Regions from separate parts of the Streptococcus sp. SN-1 genome, predicted to be linked through region 1. Evidence: predicted binding sites of a transcription regulator. Region 1 holds the regulator's gene; each other region holds the start of a gene.

Region 1 (2,268 bases):
CATTTGATTGTCTCACATTCTAGTTACTTTAGTTACCGTGAAAAAACAGATTTAATTTAAAGTTCATTAACGACATAGTCAAAGAGGTTTTTATCTTTGGGACGATTTTCAAATAGAAATTCTGGATGCCATTGGACACCGAGAAAGGCGACATCATCCGTACTCATGACAGCTTCAATGATACCATCCTTAGGATCATGAGCTGCAATCTTTAAGTTAGGTGCTAAATCCTTAATACTCTGATGGTGGAAGGAGTTGATATGGGAGATTTCTCCATAGATTTCTCGGAGAACGGTATTTGGTTCTGTCACTAAGCGTTGGGTTGTGTACTCGGCAGAACAATCCTGCCAGTGATCTTCGATATCTTGGTACAAAGTTCCACCCATGGCAACGTTAAAGAGTTGTGTTCCACGGCAGACAGAAAAAATTGGCTTTTTCTGTTTAATAGCTTCCTTGATGAGGGCTAGTTCAAAGATATCTCTTTGAAGATGGTAGTCATCGCTGTCGATGGTTTTTGGTTCACCATAGAATTTTGGATCAACATTTTGCCCACCTGTCAAGATGAGTTTGTCAATCATACTGATATAGTGGCTAGCCATTTCTTGATCACCAATCGGTAGGATGATGGGAATCCCTCCAGCGTCTTTAACGCCTTCAACAAAGCCTTTTGCTACGTAGCTCATCATGATGTCATCATCTGGATGAGTTTTTTCGTTTCCTGTAATCCCTATAACTGGTTTTTTCATAAAATGATGTTCGCTTTCTAATCCTCTTTTCGCATGAAATAGAGGAGGGTTTGGAGTTCACTTGTCAAATCTACGTACTGAACGACCACATCTTTTGGTAAATGCAGATGGACAGGTGAAAAACTGAGAATTCCTTTCACGCCAGCATCCACCAAGAGATTAGCAACCTCTTGTGACTTAACGCTGGGAACGGTCAGGATAGCAGTCTTAACATCAGCATCCTTGATTTTATCCTTGATTTGAGAAATTCCGTAAATAGGAATCCCATCAGGGGTTTGGCTACCGACTTCAGGATGGTCATCTAGGTCAAAGGCCATGATAATCTTCATCTTGTTACGTTCGTGGAAGCGGTAGTGGAGAAGGGCATGGCCCATATTTCCAATACCTACAAGCATGACATTGGTAATGGAGTTATCATTGAGCAAATCGGCAAAAAACGTCATCAGTTTTTTGACATCATAGCCAAAGCCACGACGACCAAGTTCACCAAAATAGGAAAAATCACGACGTACGGTCGCGGAATCAATCCCAATGGCCTCTGCAATTTGCTTAGAGTTGGCACGTTCAATCTTTTCTGCATGAAATCTCTTAAAAATTCGATAGTAGAGAGAGAGTCTTTTCGCTGTAGCTTTTGGAATAGCAGACTGTTTATCTTTCACAAAATCACAACCTTTCTATTCTTCTATTTTATAGAAACATTGTGAAAAAATCAACAAAAACAAGAAAAAACTAAGAAAAATCTTAGTTTTGATGTAAAAAATCTGCATGTGATAGAAATCGGTAGAGGTCTCCGACCAGACCCTGATAAACTTTCTGGCCATTAAAAGTCAGAGAAGTCACATAAAGTGTATCTGGTAGGGTCACACATCCTGACAGAGCCAGCATGAGAGCCTCATAATCTTCATACTTGAGAGTCCGCTCTACATGATAGTTATCCTTATAGGTCAGTTCAAACATATGGGACCTATCTTTCAGATTTTGTAAAGACACCACGTTCTACCAAGCTATCCATGAGGAAATAGAATTTTTCCTGATGAATGTGGTGGTCTTCTGATTTGAAAATATCAACTAGACGTAGCCCAAACTTGTCAGTGATATTGATTTTAGCACCTGTAAGTTCCTTGTTAATGATGATTTTGAGTTGGAATCCCTCACCGCTGTTCGGAACTTTTTCCAAAAGGCGAGTCAATTCATAGTTACCAACCTTAGTCTCAAAAAAGGTGTTGTCCTTAAGGGTGAATTTTTTAACAGAAGGGCTAAGAGTGTAGTCGTAACGACAATTTTTTAACTGAATGGTTTTTTCAAATGCCATATGGCTAACCTCCGATAATTTCTTTTAAGGTTTTTGCGAGGGTTTGTAGGTCTTCAACGGTATTTTGTGGCGACAAACTGATGCGAACGGATTCCTTCAAGCGTTCTGAATTTGCTCCGTACATAGCTTCAAGAACATGGCTGGATTGGACAATGCCTGCCGTACAGGCTGAGCCAGTAGAGATAGAAATTCCAGCTAAATCTAGACGAA
Region 2 (2,268 bases), 990 kb from region 1:
TTCTATCCATTTGGCATTCGTCGCGGTGGGTACTTAGAACTTGTTGATGGCAAATTTGGGAAACATGTGGATCAAATTCCTGAAGGAGCAGAGGTTCTTGACTATACTGGTTATAGCATTGCACCAGGTCTTGTGGATACTCATATTCATGGATATGCAGGTGTAGATGTGATGGACAACAACATTGAAGGTACATTGCACACTATGAGTGAAGGACTTCTTAGTACCGGTGTTACCAGTTTCTTGCCCACAACTTTAACAGCCACTTATGAGCAATTGCTTGCAGTCACTGAAAATCTTGGAAACCATTATAAAGAAGCAACAGGTGCTAAGATTCGTGGGATTTATTATGAAGGTCCATATTTCACAGAAACTTTTAAGGGGGCACAAAATCCAACTTATATGAGAGACCCGGGTGTTGAGGAGTTTCATTCTTGGCAGGATGCTGCAAAAGGGATGCTAAATAAGATCGCTATTGCACCAGAACGTGATGGGGTGGAAGATTTTGTACGTACTATTACAGGTGAGGGTGTGACAGTTGCACTTGGACACTCAGATGCGACATTTGAACAAGCTAAGAAGGCAGTTGATGCTGGAGCTAGTGTATGGGTACATGCCTATAATGGGATGCGTGGTTTAACACACCGCGAACTCGGTATGGTAGGAGCTATGTATGAGCTCCCACATACTTACGCAGAATTGATTTGTGATGGTCACCACGTAGATCCAAAAGCTTGTGAGATTTTACTTAAGCAAAAGGGGACAGAAAACATCGCTCTTATTACGGACTGTATGACAGCTGGTGGGCTTGAAGATGGTGACTATATGTTGGGAGAATTCCCTGTTGTAGTAGCAAATGGAACTGCACGTCTCAAATCTACTGGTAATTTGGCAGGTTCTATCCTCAAACTTAAAGATGGTATGAGAAATGTAGTCGAGTGGGGTATTGCAAATCCACACGAAGCGGTCATGATGGCCAGCCTTAACCCAGCAAAATCTGTTCATATTGACGATGTCTGTGGCCAAATCCGTGAAGGTTATGATGCGGACTTTATCGTATTAGATAAAGATTTGGAATTGGTAGCAACCTATCTAGACGGTGTGAAACGTTATCAAGCATAAGATATAAAGCAGGGGTTAGAGACTAGCTTCTGCTTTTTATCTATATTTCTTTACCGGTTAATAAAAAAGTTAAAAAAATCACAAAAAAACTTGAAGAAACAAATGAAAAGGCTTACAATTACATTATAAATAGTACAAATAAAAAACGGAGGAGTACTTTATGAAAGCCTATACTTATGTTAAACCAGGACTTGCTTCTTTTGTTGACGTTGACAAACCAGTGATTCGCAAGCCGACAGACGCTATTGTGCGTATCGTAAAAACCACTATTTGTGGAACAGACCTCCATATTATCAAAGGGGATGTTCCTGCTTGCAAAAGTGGTACCATTCTTGGTCACGAAGGGATTGGGATTGTTGAAGAAGTTGGAGAAGGAGTTTCGAATTTCAAAAAAGGCGACAAGGTCTTGATTTCTTGTGTCTGTGCCTGTGGTAAATGCTACTACTGTAAAAAAGGAATTTATGCCCATTGTGAAGACGAAGGGGGCTGGATTTTCGGTCACTTGATTGACGGTATGCAGGCTGAATATTTACGTGTCCCTCATGCAGATAACACTCTTTACCATACTCCAGAAGACTTGTCAGATGAAGCCTTGGTTATGTTATCAGACATTTTGCCTACTGGGTATGAAATTGGTGTCTTGAAAGGGAAAGTAGAACCTGGTTGTAGTGTGGCCATTATTGGTTCAGGTCCAGTTGGATTGGCTGCTCTTTTGACAGCTCAGTTCTACTCACCAGCCAAATTGATTATGGTGGACTTAGACGATAACCGCTTGGAAACTGCTGTATCATTTGGTGCGACTCACAAGGTTAATTCTTCAGACCCTGAAAAAGCCATTAAAGAAATTTATGATTTGACAGATGGTCGTGGTGTAGATGTTGCTATCGAAGCTGTTGGTATTCCTGCAACATTTGATTTCTGTCAAAAGATTATCGGTGTAGACGGAACAGTTGCCAACTGTGGTGTACATGGTAAACCAGTTGAATTCGATTTGGACAAACTTTGGATTCGCAACATCAATGTAACAACTGGTTTGGTATCTACAAATACAACTCCACAATTGTTGAAAGCACTTGAAAGTCATAAGATTGAACCAGAAAAATTGGTAACTCACTATTTCAAACTCAGTGAAATTGAAAAAGCCTA
Region 3 (2,268 bases), 970 kb from region 1:
ATAAATTTCTTTATCAATGATAACCGCTTGTTCAGATGCACAGACCATACCATTATCAAATGATTTAGACATAACGATATCGTGTGCTGCTTGACGGATGTTTGCTGATTTTTCAACATAAGCTGGAACGTTTCCGGCACCTACCCCAAGAGCTGGTTTACCACATGAGTATGCAGCTTTAACCATGGCATTACCACCTGTTGCAAGGATTGTTGCAACACCTTCGTGGTTCATAAGGGCACTTGTTGCTTCCATAGATGGTTCAGTGATCCACTGTACACAGTTTTCAGGAGCTCCTGCTTTAATCGCAGCATCACGAACGATTTGAGCTGCGTGAGCTGATGATTCTTGAGCTGATGGGTGGAATGCAAAGACGATTGGATTACGAGTCTTCAATGAAATCAATGCCTTAAAGATCGCTGTTGATGTTGGGTTTGTTGTAGGAGTAATACCACAGACAACACCAACCGGTTCAGCGATGAGAGTCAATCCTGTTACATCGTCTTCTTCGATAACGCCAACTGTCTTAGTGTGACGCATGTTGTTTACTACATGTTCACAAGCAAACAAGTTCTTAGTCGCTTTATCTTCAAATACACCACGTCCTGTTTCTTCAAAGGCATGTAAAGCCAATTCTCCGTGGGCATCCAAAGCTGCCACTGACGCTTTAGCTACGATGTAGTCAACCTGTTCTTGGTCGAGTTTACGCATTTCCTCAAGAGCAACTAGAGCTTTTTGCACCAAACCATCGACATGCTTTTCAGCAGCGAGTTTCTTTTCTTCTGGTGTCACAGTTTTTTTATCAGCCATATTTTCCTCCATAGCTTTCAAGGATTGATATCCTTTGTTAATTTTTTCACAAGTTTATTATAACGCATTATTTCAACTTTGTAAACAGTTTCATAAACATTTCACAAAGAATTTTTTATTGTTTGTGAATTTTTTCCCATTTTCTTTACTTATCGAGTTTTTTCTTTAGAGTTTGTGAAATTAATTTTAAATATTTTTTTATTTCACAAGCTTGATTGGAAGAGGAGCTTGGAAAGAGATAGATTTTCTAGTAAGCGCTTACTTTTAGGTACTAACAATACCTCCTTTGATAAGGAGGCTTTATTTTTGTTGAAAAACGCCTTGTTTAAAAGTCCCTTCATAAACAACTTCTTGTTCTGTTGTTAGTTTTCCTTTTCCTTCAGCTTGACCATTTACAAAATCCCCTTCGTAGGTCCAGCCTTCTTTGGATTGAAAGGTACCTTTTCCGTTGAAGGCTCCATTGCTGAAACCACCTGTATATTGGTCTCCATTTTGGAAGGTAATGGTTCCTTGACCATTCATTTTACCTCGGACAAGACTGCCGTCATAAACAATCGTTCCATTATCGAGTTTTAAGATGCCTTTTCCGGGAATATTTAGAAAAAAGACGAGTACAGCACAAAAAACAATCGTAACTACTGCCAAAAGCTCTAAACGTTGACGAGTCAGATAGACACGATACTTTTCGTAAAAATTCTTAAGATTTTCCATCCTCACTCTCCTTCTCTAAACGTTCTAACCATGCTTGACAACCCTCTTGAACACGCTGATAGGTTTCCTCAAAATCTCCTGTATACCAAGGATCTGGAACACTTTCAGATGCAAATGAGTAAATCTTATCTTGACAGTCTGCTGGACACATCTGACGTAAGTCAGAAACATTTGAAGCATCCATTCCGATAATATAATCAAAAACTTCAAAATCTTCCTTACTAATCTGAAGCGACGTTTTGGCTTTGTCATAGGGAATCTCATATTGTTGAAAAATTCCTTGAGTTCCCTTATGAATCGGATTACCATGTTCCCAAGAGGAAGTCGCTCGACTTTGGATTTCGTAATTATCTGTCATTGATTTCATAACAAACTCAGCCATAGGACTGCGACAAATATTTCCCAGGCAGACAAAGACTAGTTTTTTCATCCCATTTCCTTTCTTTTATAGAAAAACGGGAGTTAGTAGTCCCGTCTTATTTTTCAATTGCGCCTTCTAGTGAAGTTGTTTCTTTCATCGGTAATACTGTCTTGATAGCAGCTAGTTCAAAAGTCAAGTAAACTCCATCTACATCAAGAACGATCGTTCTCTTCTCAGTATCTACTTCATCGACTGTTCCGTAAAGTCCACCGATTGTAATCACTTCATAGCCTTTTTGTAGTTTATTTAAGCTTTCCATACGTTTTTGTGCTTGTTTCTTTTGAGAGCGTTGCATAAAGAACATCAAGCCCAACATCGCTACAAGC

Evidence for each region. The regulator Rex, encoded in region 1, represses fermentation and respiration genes when NADH is low (regulators of the CRP and FNR family bind a similar motif). The targets are predictions, from matches to a motif close to TTGTGAANTANTTCACAA.
Region 2: ACAM22_RS08885 (zinc-dependent alcohol dehydrogenase family protein) is a predicted target of Rex. The motif match lies at 1,189-1,206, and genes of this name have one in related genera.
Region 3: adhE (bifunctional acetaldehyde-CoA/alcohol dehydrogenase) is a predicted target of Rex. The motif match lies at 845-862, and genes of this name have one in related genera.

Annotation. Positions count from the first base shown of each region.
Region 1 covers NZ_AP028929.1:924,372-926,639, forward strand. Annotated here, with positions in the region: gene radC (DNA repair protein RadC) at 1-60, shown strand, start outside; gene ACAM22_RS04135 (gamma-glutamyl-gamma-aminobutyrate hydrolase family protein) at 57-746, opposite strand; gene ACAM22_RS04140 (redox-sensing transcriptional repressor Rex) at 764-1,405, opposite strand; gene ACAM22_RS04145 (DUF4649 family protein) at 1,488-1,703, opposite strand; gene ACAM22_RS04150 (DUF1831 domain-containing protein) at 1,711-2,058, opposite strand; gene ACAM22_RS04155 (cysteine desulfurase family protein) at 2,063-2,268, opposite strand, start outside.
Region 2 covers NZ_AP028929.1:1,912,131-1,914,398, reverse strand. Annotated here, with positions in the region: gene nagA (N-acetylglucosamine-6-phosphate deacetylase) at 1-1,122, shown strand, start outside; gene ACAM22_RS08885 (zinc-dependent alcohol dehydrogenase family protein) at 1,283-2,268, shown strand, end outside.
Region 3 covers NZ_AP028929.1:1,889,621-1,891,888, forward strand. Annotated here, with positions in the region: gene adhE (bifunctional acetaldehyde-CoA/alcohol dehydrogenase) at 1-810, opposite strand, end outside; gene ACAM22_RS08750 (hypothetical protein) at 1,111-1,521, opposite strand; gene ACAM22_RS08755 (low molecular weight protein-tyrosine-phosphatase) at 1,508-1,951, opposite strand; gene yajC (preprotein translocase subunit YajC) at 1,998-2,268, opposite strand, start outside.